DNA from 2 places in the Kitasatospora sp. NPDC058190 genome. Region 1 is predicted to be linked to the other one. Evidence: predicted binding sites of a transcription regulator. Region 1 holds the regulator's gene; the other holds the start of a gene.
What was found. The regulator HrcA, encoded in region 1, represses chaperone genes, less so after heat shock. The targets are predictions, from matches to a motif close to TTNGCACTCNGNNNNNCNGAGTGCNAA.
Positions count from the first base shown of each region.

Region 2: the regulator HrcA is predicted to act here: its motif matches at 4,719-4,745, upstream of groL (chaperonin GroEL).

Region 1 covers NZ_JBHVVI010000053.1:12,896-19,630, forward strand. The annotation lists gene hemW (radical SAM family heme chaperone HemW) at 1-863, shown strand, start outside; gene ACFVWU_RS23580 (hypothetical protein) at 906-1,208, shown strand; gene ACFVWU_RS23585 (DUF3097 domain-containing protein) at 1,199-2,032, opposite strand; gene ACFVWU_RS23590 (hypothetical protein) at 2,057-2,641, opposite strand; gene htpX (zinc metalloprotease HtpX) at 2,665-3,585, opposite strand; gene hrcA (heat-inducible transcriptional repressor HrcA) at 3,858-4,892, shown strand; gene dnaJ (molecular chaperone DnaJ) at 4,964-6,103, shown strand; gene ACFVWU_RS23610 (16S rRNA (uracil(1498)-N(3))-methyltransferase) at 6,182-6,735, shown strand, end outside.
Region 2 covers NZ_JBHVVI010000016.1:7,823-14,557, reverse strand. The annotation lists gene ACFVWU_RS10105 (copper homeostasis protein CutC) at 1-426, opposite strand, end outside; gene ACFVWU_RS10100 (hypothetical protein) at 503-1,435, opposite strand; gene ACFVWU_RS10095 (PadR family transcriptional regulator) at 1,432-1,785, opposite strand; gene ACFVWU_RS10090 (hypothetical protein) at 1,850-2,488, shown strand; gene ACFVWU_RS10085 (hypothetical protein) at 2,485-2,835, opposite strand; gene groL (chaperonin GroEL) at 2,940-4,562, opposite strand; gene ACFVWU_RS10075 (cold-shock protein) at 4,911-5,114, opposite strand; gene ACFVWU_RS10070 (MoaD/ThiS family protein) at 5,666-5,944, opposite strand; gene thrC (threonine synthase) at 5,973-6,735, opposite strand, start outside.

The DNA of each region.
Region 1 (6,735 bases):
CGGACGCCGAGGTCACCACCGAGGCCAACCCGGAGTCCGTCGACCCGGCGTACCTGGCCGAGCTGCGCGAGGGAGGCTACAACCGGATCTCCTTCGGCATGCAGAGCGCCCGCCCGCACGTCCTCCAGCTGCTCGACCGCCACCACACCCCGGGCCGCCCCGAGGCCTGCGTGGCCGAGGCCCGCGAGGCCGGCTTCGAGCACGTCAACCTCGACCTGATCTACGGCACCCCCGGCGAGTCCGACGACGACTGGCGGGCCTCCCTGGACGCGGCGATCGGCGCCGGACCGGACCACGTCTCCGCGTACTCCCTGATCGTCGAGGAGGGCACCCGGCTGGCCGCCCGGGTCAAGCGCGGCGAACTGCCGATGATCGACGACGACGTGCACGCCGATCGCTACCTCATCGCCGAGCAGGCGCTCAGCGCGGCCGGCTACTCCTGGTACGAGGTCTCCAACTGGGCCACCACCCCCGAGGGCCGCTGCCGCCACAACGAGCTCTACTGGACCGGCGCCGACTGGTGGGGCGCCGGCCCCGGCGCCCACAGCCACGTCGGCGGCGTCCGCTGGTGGAACGCCAAGCACCCCGCCGCCTACGCCCAGTCCCTCACCGAGGGCCGCACCCCGGCGCTGGGCCGCGAACTCCTGTCGGATGAGGACCGCCGCGTCGAACGCATCCTGCTGGAACTGCGCCTGGTGGAGGGAGTCCCGCTCGACCTGCTGACCGACACCGGCCGCAAGGCCGCCGCCAAGGCCCTGGCGGACGGGCTCCTCGCCGCAGAGCCGTACGAGCAGGGCCGCGCCGCCCTCACCCTCCAGGGCAGGCTGCTCGCGGACGCGGTCGTGCGTGACCTGGTGGACTGATCGAGGACCTGTGGTGTTCGCGTGACTACTTCAAGTGCGCGAATGCGAAGGGTTCTTGAGGGGATCGAAGTCCCGGAGGGCGTCCGCGCCGAGATCATCTCCGGGGAGATCCTGCTGTCTCTGAGCTCCGACCTGACTACCAACATCATCGTCGCGTCCCTGGCCGACCAGATCCCCCATGGGAAGTGGCACCGTTGGACGAAGCAGAGCCTCTCCTTTCCGGGCGATGTTGGTGAGCCGCAGCCGGACTACGTGACTGGGCGAACCACCAAGTTCGGCGAGCCCGTTCCGGTGGACCTGCTGGGCATCACGCTCGACACCTCGGAGTTCCAGACCTACTCCTGACCCGGCAGGGCCGTGAAGTCGATCAGCTCCTCGACCCGTCCGAGGAGTTCGGGCTCCAGGTCCTTGTAGCTGTTGACCTTCGACAGGATGTGCTTCCAGGCCGCCGGGGTGTCCACCGACCAGCCGAGGCGGCGGCAGGTGCCCTCCTTCCAGTCCTCGCCGCGGGGGACGGCGGGCCAGGCGGGGATGCCGACGGAGGCGGGCTTCACGGCCTGCCAGATGTCGATGTAGGGGTGGCCGACGACCAGGACCGACTCGCCGGTGACCTGGGCGGCGATGCGGTGTTCCTTGGTGCCGGGGAGCAGGTGGTCGACCAGGACGCCGAGGCGCCGTCCAGGGCCGGGGGCGAAGTCGGCGACGATCGCGGGGAGGTCGTCGATGCCCCGGAGGTATTCGACGACGACGCCCTCGATGCGCAGGTCGTCACCCCAGACCCGCTCGACCAGTTCGGCGTCGTGCCGGCCCTCGACGTAGATGCGGGACTCGCGGGCCACCCTGGCGCGGGCGCCGGGGACGGCGATCGAGCCGGAGGCGGTGCGGCCGGGCGTGCGGGGCGCCGCCGGGCCGCTGGGGCGGACCAGGGTGACGACCTTGCCCTCCAGCAGGAAGCCGCGCGGGACCAGGGGGAAGACCCGGTGCTTGCCGAAACGGTCCTCCAGGGTGACGGTGACCCCCTCGGCGGTCTTCTCGCAGCGCACCACCGCCCCGCAGAAGCCGGTGGCGGCCTCCTCGACCACCAGGTCCCGCTCGGCGGGCACCTCGGGCGCCGGCTGCTGCTTCTTCCACGGCGGAGTGAGGTCGGGCCCGTACTGGTGGCTGCGCATGGAGGCGACTATACGGACGGACCGTCAGAGCCCCGGCGCGCCCCAGACCGGGAACCAGCGGCTCAGGTCCTTCTCCAGCCGCAGGTCGTTCCCCAGCATCGCGTTGACCTGCAGCTCCAGCGGGCTGTTGCGCCGCTCCCCGCCACCGGGCATCGGGGCGAAGGGGTAGAAGCTGCCGCGCTTGTAGAGGTAGACGAGGGCCAGCGACTGCCCCTCGCCGTTCCGGAAGCAGACCAGCGAGCAGAGCAGCTGCGGCCCGAAGCCGTTCGCCTCCAGCTCGCTGTTGACCGCGTGCAGGTCGTTCACCAGCTCCGGCAGCTCCCCGGGCTGGTGCCGGGCGAGCAGCCAGGAGTAGCCGTAGCCGTCCTTGGAGGCCTCCACCGGTACGCCGCCGCGCTCGGTGTCGGCGTCCAGCAGCGCCCGGACCTGCTGCTCGACCTGGACGAAGGCCGCGCCCTCGACGGCCGCGAAGCAGACCGAGCCGAGCCCGGTGGGGAGGAACCCGGCCCCGGCCTCCAGGGTGAGCGCGGCGGACGGCACGCCGAACAGCTGGTCGAGGTCGGGCTTGACGGGCTTGCTGCGGCCGAACAGGGCGTCCAGGAATCCCACGGTGGTCCTTTCCTCAACGGGAATCAGCGGCCGAGCTGCTCGGAGATCTTCGCCAGCTGCGCCAGCCGCTTCTCCAGCGTCGGGTGGGTGGAGAGCAGCTGGGAGGCGGTCTCCCGGGCGCTCAGCGCGGGGGCGAAGTAGAAGGCGTTGTACGGCTGCGACTTGCGCAGGTCCTCGGTGGGGATGGCCGCGATCTGCCCGGTCACCTTGGTCAGGGCCGAGGCCAGGGCACTGGGCCGACCCGTGAGCTGGGCGGCGGCCCGGTCGGCGGCCAGCTCGCGGTAGCGGGAGAGCAGCCGGGTGAGCAGGAAGCTGATCGCGTAGACGACCATCGACACCAGGGGGATGACCAGCGCCGCGATGGCCGTGTTCTGGTCGTTGTTGTTGCGCCCGCCGCCCATGAACCCGCCGTACATGGCGATCCGGGTCATCGCCCCGGCGAGCACGCCGAGGAAGCCGGCGATGGTCATCACCGCGACGTCCCGGTGGGCGACGTGCGACAGCTCGTGCGCCAGGACGCCTTCCAGCTCCTCGGGTTCGAGCCGGCGCAGCAGGCCGGTGGTGACGCAGACCACGGCGTTCTGCGGGTTGCGGCCGGTGGCGAAGGCGTTCGGCATGTCGTTGTCGGCGACCGCCACACGGGGCTTGGGCATGTCGGCCAGGGCGCAGAGCCGGTCGATGGTGCCGTGCAGCTGCGGGTACTGCTCCTCGGTCACCTGGTGGGCGCCCATCGCCCGTTCGGTGATCTTGTCGCTGAACCAGAACTGGGCCACGAACAGCCCGCCGGAGATCAGCACGATCAGCGGCCAGGCCCCGCGCAGCAGCGCGATCAGCAGGCCCGTGAAACCGACGTACAGCAGCCCGATCACGAACATCGTCGCGACCATGCGGCTGGTCAGGCCGCGATCGGGCGCGAAACGGGTGTGCTGGCCCGAGCTCGACATCTCTTGCTCCTCCGTTCGCCGTCGCTTTCGATGCTGCCACCCGGACGGCCCCAGGGCACCACCCCCGCGCCGCGAGTTGCGGCGGAAGGGGCCGTGCCCCGGGACTGCGGGCAGGATCACTCCGGCCGGGCCGTTCCTGGGACAGGACCCGGGCCTTACACTGGCAGGTACGGTTTTGGCACTCGTGTGCGCAGAGTGCCAGGGTCGGGGTCCTCCAGGAGCGGCCCGCAGCATCACAGACGGACAACGTGCGAAGACGGAGGTGCGTGCCCATGGCCGGTGAGGTCCGCCAGCTGGACGAGCGCAAGCTCGCCGTTCTGCGTGCCATCGTCCAGGACTACGTGGGCACCGAGGAGCCGGTCGGCTCCAAGGCCCTGGTGGAACGGCACAACCTCGGAGTCTCCCCGGCGACCGTGCGCAACGACATGGCGGCGCTGGAGGAGGAGGGCTACATCCACCAGCCGCACACCAGTGCCGGGCGCATCCCCACCGACAAGGGCTACCGGCTGTTCGTCGACAAGCTCGCCGAGATCAAGCCGATGAGCGCCCCGGAGCGCCGGGCGATCCGGCACTTCCTGGACGGCGCCGTCGACCTGGACGACGTGGTCGCCCGCACGGTGCGGCTGCTCGCCCAGCTGACCCGGCAGGTCGCCGTGGTGCAGTACCCCTCGCTGACCCGCTCCACCGTCCGGCACATCGAGCTGGTGGCGCTGGCCCCGGCGAAGGTGATGCTGGTCCTGATCACCAACACCGGCCGGGTCGAGCAGCGGATGGTCGACTGCCCGGGCACGGTCGGTGAGACGGTCCTGGCGGACCTGCGGGCGCGGATCAACGTCCGGGCCGCCGGCCAGCGGCTGCCGGACGTCCCGGGGCTGCTGGAGGAACTGCCGGCCACGTTCGAGCAGATCGACCGGCCGACGGTCAGTACGGTCCTGGCGACGCTGTTCGAGGCGCTGGCCGAGCAGAACGAGGAGCGGATCATGCTGGCCGGCACGGCCAACCTGACGCGTTTCGGCCACGACTTCCCGCTCACCATCCAGCCGGTGCTGGAGGCCCTGGAGGAGCAGGTCGTCCTGCTCCGCCTCCTGGGTGAGACCGGGGACGCCGGGATGACGGTCCGGATCGGGCGCGAGATTGCGTACGAAGGGCTGAATTCCACCTCGGTGGTGTCGGTCGGCTACGGTTCGGGCGACGAGAGCGTGGCCAAACTCGGTGTGATCGGTCCGACCCGGATGGACTACCCGGGCACAATGGGGGCGGTGCGGGCGGTGGCACGGTACGTGGGTCAGATCCTGGCCGAGTCGTAGCAAGCAACCACCGTCAGAACTGACGGTGGTGTCCAGTCGCACTACTACAGGCGGAACAAGCGGAGCATTTGGTGGCCACGGACTACTACGCGGTACTCGGCGTCCGACGGGATGCGGGGCAGGACGAGATCAAGAAGGCGTTCCGGCGCCTGGCACGCGAACTGCACCCGGACGTCAACCCGGACCCGAAGACGCAGGAGCGGTTCAAGGAGATCAACGCCGCTTACGAGGTGCTCTCCGATCCGCAGAAGCGCCAGGTCTACGACCTCGGCGGCGACCCGCTCTCACCGGGCGGCGGCGGCGCGGGCGGCTTCGGCGCCGGCGCGGCGGGCTTCGGCTTCTCCGACATCATGGACGCCTTCTTCGGCGCCGCGGCCGGCCAGCGCGGCCCGCGCTCGCGCACCCGCCGCGGCCAGGACGCCATGATCCGGCTGGAGATCACCCTGGAGGAGGCCGCCTTCGGCACCACCAAGGAACTCCAGGTCGACACCGCCGTCACCTGCACCACCTGCAACGGCGAGGGCGCGGCCCCCGGCACCTCCGCGCAGACCTGCGACATGTGCCGCGGCAAGGGTGAGGTCTCCCAGGTCACCCGCTCCTTCCTGGGGCAGGTCATGACCTCCCGCCCCTGCCCGCAGTGCCAGGGCTTCGGCACCGTCGTGCCGACCCCGTGCCCCGAGTGCGCCGGCGACGGCCGGGTCCGCGCCCGCCGCACCCTGACCGTCAAGATCCCGGCCGGTGTCGACAACGGCACCCGGATCCAGCTGGCCGGCGAGGGCGAGGTCGGCCCCGGCGGCGGCCCGGCCGGCGACCTGTACGTCGAGATCGCCGAGACCACCCACAGCGTCTTCCAGCGGCGCGGGGACGACCTGCACTGCACCGTCACCATCCCGATGACGGCCGCCGCGCTCGGCACCCAGGTGCCGCTGCAGACCCTGGACGGGCTGGAGGAGGTCGACATCCGGCCCGGCACCCAGTCCGGCCAGTCGATCCCGCTGCACGGCCGGGGCATCACCCACCTGCGCGGGGGCGGCCGGGGCGACCTGATAGTGCACGTCGAGGTGCAGACGCCCACCAAGCTCGACGCCGAGCAGGAGGAGCTGCTGCGCCGGCTCGCCATACTGCGCGGCGAGGAGCGCCCGTCCGGCCAGTTCGCGCCGGGCCAGCAGGGCCTGTTCTCGCGCCTGAAGGACGCCTTCAACGGCCGGTAGTCGTCCGGGAAGGGGTGCCGGGGGCAGCTCCCCGGCACCTCTTTCGCGTTTCCGTTCCATTCCTGGAGGTTCCCTCTCATGACCGCGCCCGTCTTCGTCGTCGAGACCGAGCGGATCGCCGCCGCCGCGCCCGGGGCGCTGGTGCGCCTGGACGGGGCGGAGGGGCGGCACGCGGCGGCGGTGAAGCGGCTGACGGCCGGTGAGGCGGTGACCCTGGCGGACGGGCTGGGGCTCGGGGCGGACGGGACGGTCGCCGAGGTGTTCGGCAAGGACGCGATCGACGTCACGGTGACCGCCGTGCGCCGGGAGCCGGAGCCGGCGCCGCGGATCGTCGTCGTCCAGGCGCTGCCCAAGGGCGACCGCGGCGAGCTGGCCGTGGAGACCATGACCGAGGTCGGCGTGGACGTGGTGGTCCCCTGGGCGGCCTCGCGCTGCATCACCCAGTGGAAGGGCGAGCGCGGAGCCAAGGCGCTCGCCAAGTGGCGGGCCACCGCCCGGGAGGCGGGCAAGCAGTCCCGCCGGCTGCGCTTCCCCGAGGTGCGCGAGGCGATGACCACCCGGCAGCTGACCCCGCTGCTGGCGCAGGCCGCCTTCGCCGCCGTGCTGCACGAGGAGGGCGCCGAGCCGCTGGC
Region 2 (6,735 bases), on a different contig from region 1:
CAGCCCGGGCAGGGAGCCGACGGCGGCGCGCAGGGCGGCCCGGTCGGCGCTGTGGTCGATCGCCCGGTGGAAGGTCCAGCGGCAACCGGCGATCGCCTCCGCGACGGCCGTGGTGGCGGCCAGGTCGACGGCGCCGTCGACGCCGAGGAAGCCGAGGACGAACTCCTCGGCCCCCTCGGCCCGCAGGGCGGCGGCCCGCTCGCACAGCTCGTCCAGGTCGCCGGGGGCGAAGCCGTCCCGGATCCGCAGCATGACGCGCAGCGGGATGCCGACGGCGGCCCGGATCCGGGCGAAGTCCTCGACGGACGGGGTGAGTCCGTCGGCGGCCATGTCGGTGACCAGTTCGAGCCGGTCGGCACCGCCCGACTCGGCGGCCTGGGCGTCCTGGGGCGTCAGCGCGATGACTTCGAAAATTGGTCTAGACATATTCGACAGCCTGCCACATCCGATCACCCCCGGCGAGACCGCACCCCCTTTCCGGCCCCCTTTCCGGGCGCGGGCCTCAGGCCAGCTGCCGCCCACCCGGCCCGGCCGGGCCCTTGCGGCGGCCCACCAGCACCAGCGCGACCATCGCCGCGACCGTCACCGCGGCCATCGGCAGCAGCCGCCACGTCCCACCGACCTGCTGCCAGATCGCGTTGAGGTTGACGCTCAGTGTCCACGGCAGCGCGGCGAGCCCCGGAACGGCCACCACGTACCACCCGCGCAGCGCGGTCAGCGCCATCAGCAGCGGAACGCAGACCATCGCGGCCCGCCACGGCAGGTCCAGGTGGTGCCAGCTGCGGTAGAAGGAGGTCGAGAGCACCAGGAAGGGGCTCGACAGCGCCGCCGCCACCACCATGCCCCGCTCCCGCCAGGTCGGCGACGGCAGCGCGTCGCGCGGCGCGGCCAGCAGCACCAGGGCCCAGAGCAGGAACGGCCCGTCCCACTGGAAGTCGTAGAGGAGTTCCCAGAGCCCACCGCCGATCGACGCCCTCAGCTGCAGCAGCAGGTCCGCCACCACCGCGAGGGCCGTCGCCCCGGCGAGCAGCCGGGCCGCCGTCCACCGCCCGAGCAGCACCGCGCCGGCCGAGAGCACCGCCGACCCGTTCAACACCCAGAAGGCCAGCAGGCTCAGCAGCACCCGCGTGGAATTCGGAGCCTGGTACCCACCCTCGTCCGCGTACATCATCACCGCCGCGATCCCCGCCACCGCCCCGGCCGCGAGCGGCGCGGTCAGCGCCGCCAGCCGCCCGCCCGGCGAGGTCGAGGTCAGCCCGGTCCGCATCCGCAGCCCGTACGCACCCAGGTCGAAGAGCTCCCGGACCTTGGCGAACCTGCCCGCCTCCGCCGTGGTGTCGGCGAAGACGACGGCTAGCTCGTCGCCGCGCTCGCGGCGGTAGCGGCCCGGGTAGAGCGCCAGCGCGGTCCGTACGGCAACAGTCGATTCATTCATGCGAAGGCCCCCCTGACCCTCGGACGGACAACGGCGACGGAGAGTCGGCGCTCGGCCTCGGTGGCCACGGCCCGCAGCCGCTCGGCCTCGGTGGCCAGCGCGCCCCGACCGGCGTCGGTCAGCGCGTAGGTGCGCCGGGCGCGGCCGTCCACGACCTCCTCGGCGGCGACCTCGATCAGGCCCTGGCCCAGCAGCCGGTCGAGCGCGCCGTAGAGCGTGCCGGTGCGCATCGTGACCCGGCCGTCCGAGATCGCGGCGATTTCCTGGATGAGCGCGTAGCCGTGCCTCGGGGCGTCGGCCAGCGCGGTGAGCAGAAGCAGCGTCGGCTCCTGCATGGAGCGTTCTGTCATGCGTCTATATATATCGCTGACCGGCATATACCGTCCACCCGAACCAGCCGACAGAATGAGCCGCATGCCCACCGCGACCGAGGACCTGCTCCCCGCCTGGACCGCCCTGCTGCACCACTGCGGCGCCGGCGACGACCCCGAACCGTACGGACGGGAGCTGCTGCGCCGCTGGTCGGAGCCGCAGCGCCGCTACCACACCCCCGAGCACCTGCGCGCGGTCCTACGGCACGTCGACGAGCTCGCCGGGCACGCCGCCGACCCGGACGCCGTCCGGCTCGCCGCCTGGTTCCACGACGCCGTCTACCGGCCCGACCGCACCGAGAACGAGGAGCGCAGCGCCGCCCTGGCCGTCCGCGCGCTGACCGCCGCCGGCCTGCCCGCCGGGCGGGTCGCCGAGGTCGAACGGCTCGTCCTGCTCACCGTCACCCACGACCCCTCCCCGGGCGACCGCGACGGCGAGGTGCTCTGCGACGCGGACCTCGCCGTCCTCGGCGGCTCCCCCGAGGCGTACGCGGCGTACGCGGCCGCCGTCCGGGCGGAGTACGACTTCGTCCCGGAGCCGGACTTCCGCGCGGGCCGGGCCGCCGTGCTGCGCCAACTCCTCGCGCTCCCGGCGCTCTACCGCACCCCCGTCGCCCGCGAGCGCTTCACCGCGGCCGCCCGCACCAACCTGACGGCCGAGCTCAAGCGGCTGGAGAACTAGACCAGTTCCCCCACCGGCGCCACCACCGAGCCGTGCTTGCCGCACACCCAGTGCGGCTCCGGCCCCAACTCCGGCTCCACGCTCAGCGCGTGCGGGTCCCCGTCGGCCGCGCAGGCGGTGCACAGCGGCCACCGCCCGTACGCCTCCAGTAGCGCGTCCTGGACGTCCTGGGCGACCAGCCCGAGCACGTACTCGGTGCCGTCCGGCCACTGCTCCAGCCACCAGCGGCGGTGCGTGACGGCCTGCTCCACCAGCGAGACGACGGCGGCGTCCGCCACGTCGCGCGCGGTGAGGTCGGCCAGGATCAGTGCCCGCGCGTTGTGCAGGGCGGTCTCGATGTCAGCCATCCGTCCATTCTCCGTCGATGCGCGAAAACGCCGCGTGGGCGGCCCCCCGAAGGGAGCCGCCCACGCGGACGAGGAATCAACCGATCCGATCGAAGCGATCAGGATCAGAAGTCCATGTCACCGCCCGGCATGCCGCCGCCGGCGGCCGCGGCGGCCTTCTCCGGCTTGTCGGCGATGACGGCCTCGGTGGTGAGGAACAGCGCCGCGATGGAGGCGGCGTTCTGCAGCGCGGAGCGGGTGACCTTGGCCGGGTCGATGATGCCCGCGGCGACCAGGTCGACGTACTCGTTGGTGGCGGCGTTCAGGCCGTGACCGGCGGGGAGGTTGCGCACCTTCTCCACCACGACGCCACCCTCCAGGCCGGCGTTGGTCGCGATCTGCTTGATCGGGGCCTCCAGCGCGACCTTGACGATGTTGGCACCGGTGGCCTCGTCGCCGTCCAGCTCCAGCTTGTCGAAGGCGACACCGGCCTGCAGCAGGGCGACGCCACCACCGGCGACGATGCCCTCCTCGACGGCGGCCTTGGCGTTGCGGACGGCGTCCTCGATGCGGTGCTTGCGCTCCTTGAGCTCCACCTCGGTGGCCGCGCCGGCCTTGATGACGGCCACGCCGCCGGCCAGCTTGGCGAGGCGCTCCTGGAGCTTCTCGCGGTCGTAGTCCGAGTCGCTGTTCTCGATCTCGGCACGGATCTGGTTCACGCGACCGGCGACCTGCTCGCTGTCGCCGCCACCGTCGACGATGGTGGTCTCGTCCTTGGTGATGACCACCTTGCGGGCGGTGCCCAGCAGGTCGATGCCGGCGTTCTCCAGCTTGAGGCCGACCTCCTCGGAGATCACGGTGCCGCCGGTGAGGATGGCGATGTCGCCGAGCATGGCCTTGCGGCGGTCGCCGAAGCCCGGGGCCTTGACGGCGACGGACTTGAAGGTGCCGCGGATCTTGTTCACGACCAGGGTCGACAGGGCCTCGCCCTCGACGTCCTCGGCGATGATGACGAGCGGCTTGCCGCTCTGCATGACCTTCTCCAGCAGCGGGAGCAGGTCCTTGACCGAGCCGATCTTGGAGTTGGCGATGAGGATGTACGGGTCCTCGAAGGTCGCCTCCATGCGCTCCAGGTCGGTGGCGAAGTAGGCGGAGATGTAGCCCTTGTCGAAGCGCATGCCCTCGGTGAGCTCGAGCTCCAGACCGAAGGTGTTGCTCTCCTCGACGGTGATGACGCCTTCCTTGCCGACCTTGTCCATGGCCTCGGCGATGAGCTCGCCGATCTGGGTGTCAGCGGCGGAGATGGAGGCGGTGGAGGCGATCTGCTCCTTGGTCTCCACGTCCTTGGCCTGGGCCAGCAGCTGGTCCGAGACGGCGGCGACGGCCTTCTCGATGCCGCGCTTCAGGGCCATCGGGTTGGCGCCGGCGGCGACATTGCGCAGACCCTCGCGAACCAGGGCCTGGGCCAGCACGGTGGCGGTGGTGGTGCCGTCACCCGCGACGTCGTCCGTCTTCTTGGCGACCTCCTTGACGAGCTCCGCACCGATCTTCTCGTACGGGTCCTCGAGCTCGATCTCCTTGGCGATGGAGACACCGTCGTTGGTGATCGTGGGGGCGCCCCACTTCTTCTCCAGCACGACGTTGCGACCCTTGGGGCCGAGCGTGACCTTCACTGCGTCGGCGAGCTGGTTCATGCCACGCTCAAGGCCGCGGCGAGCTTCCTCATCAAAGGCGATGATCTTGGCCATCTGAAGTGGTCCTCCGGGACACGGTCGACTGCTCGGACCAAGGGGTGCCCGCGACGGACGGCCCTGGTGTGCGGGGGTCCATTCCCCTACCGCTCCCGGGGGCCTCACCGACCCGGTCCGCTGTCACTCTCACGCTGTGAGTGCTAACGCCAATGATTAGCACTCCGGGTGGTCGAGTGCAAGCCCAATCGGCAACCCGCGAGCCGCCGTCGAGCCCCGTCCGCGAGCGCGGACGAGGACGCGAACGGGAACGCGAACGGGCCCGCACGACGCGTGTCGTGCGGGCCCGTCGAGAAGCAGGAGGTCCACCAGCGGTGGGCCGCGCCGAGCTCCTGGAGTCGGAAGGGGTCAGACCGCCGCGCGAACCATGTCCGCCTGCGGGCCCTTCTGTCCCTGAGAGATCTCGAACTCGACCCGCTGGCCCTCCTCGAGGGTGCGGTAGCCGTCCATCTGGATCGCGCTGTAGTGGACGAACACGTCCGCACCACCGTCGACCGCGATGAAGCCGTAGCCCTTCTCCGCGTTGAACCACTTGACGGTGCCCTGAGCCATTCCGAACTCCCCTAGTGCTGTGCTGGCCCTTCACGTGCCCGCAGGTCGCGGGCCCGGGTCTGGTTGAAGGCCGGCCCGGGGAACCCCCCCTGAGCGCAGCCGTGCACGCCGCAATCCTCCGCACAGAAAGCCGAACGGCTTCCGATGGGCGGTCGATTGCGCCGACCGCCGCTGAATGTATCCGGATCGACGCCCTCTGCAACAGGGCCAGCCGCCAGGAATTCCATAGCCCCGTCAAGAGACAAGGCCGAACAAATCGGGGTGAAATCGGCATTTCCTGCCGGACATAGCGGACGAATTACCCAAAACCCCGCAGGAATTCTGACATCCGCCTGACATGTTTCACGGCCCGGGACGCGAGTCGGTCTCAGCGTCCGGACGACCTCCGGCCAAGCACTGCGCGAGTCGGAAGGGAAGCCCCGTTCCCAGCAGAGCCACACTCTACTCCGACTTGACCCGGAAATATTCCCGCCGAAATGCCAGCGGCCGCCCGCACATACGGAGAGTCGAATTCCGTACGTACGGGCGGCCGGGAAGCGGGACGCGACGGCTCAGCAGCCGCCGGCCACCGCCGGGATGATCGAGACGTTCGCGCCGTCCTTGATCTCGGTCGCCAGGCCCTCGGCGAACCGCACGTCGTCGTCGTTCACGTACACGTTGACGAAGCGGCGCAGCTTCCCGGTGTCGTCCAGGATCCGGGCGGAGATGCCCGCGTGGTTCTGCTCCAGGTCGGCGATGACCTCGGCCAGGCTGGCCCCCTCGGCGGTCACCTCGGCCGCGCCGCCGGTGTAGGTGCGCAGGATGGTGGGGATGCGGACTTTGGCGCTCATGGCTCTCCTAGCGGGGGTGGGGGGTGGTTCAGGCGGACGCGAGACCGGCGGAGCGGAAGGACTCCAGCGTCGGGCGGATGACGGCGGTCATCCCGGCGTCGGAGACGGCGTCCAGCGTCTTCAGGCCGTCGCCGGTGTTGATCGCGACGGTCTCCTTGGCCGGGTCCAGCTGACCGGTCTCGACCAGCTTCTTCAGCACGCCGACGGTCACCCCGCCCGCGGTCTCCGCGAAGATCCCCTCGGTCCGGGCCAGCAGCCGGATCGCCGCCACGACCTCTTCGTCCGTGACGTCCTCGACCGCCCCGCCGGTCCGACGGGCGATGTCCAGCACGTACGGACCGTCCGCCGGGTTGCCGATCGCCAGCGACTTGGCGATGGTGTCCGGCTTGACCGGCTTGATCACGTCCCGGCCCGCCTTGAACGCGGCCGACACCGGCGAGCAGCCCTCGGCCTGGGCGCCGAAGATCCGGTACGGCCGGTCCTCCACCAGGCCGAGCTTGATCAGCTCCTGCAACCCCTTGTCGATCTTCGTCAGCTGCGAGCCCGAGGCGATCGGGATGACGATCTGCTCCGGCAGCCGCCAGCCGAGCTGCTCGCAGATCTCGTAGGCCAGCGTCTTGGAGCCCTCGCCGTAGTACGGACGCAGGTTGACGTTCACGAAACCCCAGCCCTCGCCGGCCGGGTCCCCGATCAGCTCCGAGCAGAAGCGGTTCACGTCGTCGTAGTTGCCCTCGATGCCCACCAGCTCGCCGCCGTACACCCCGGCCATCACGACCTTGCCCTGCTCCAGG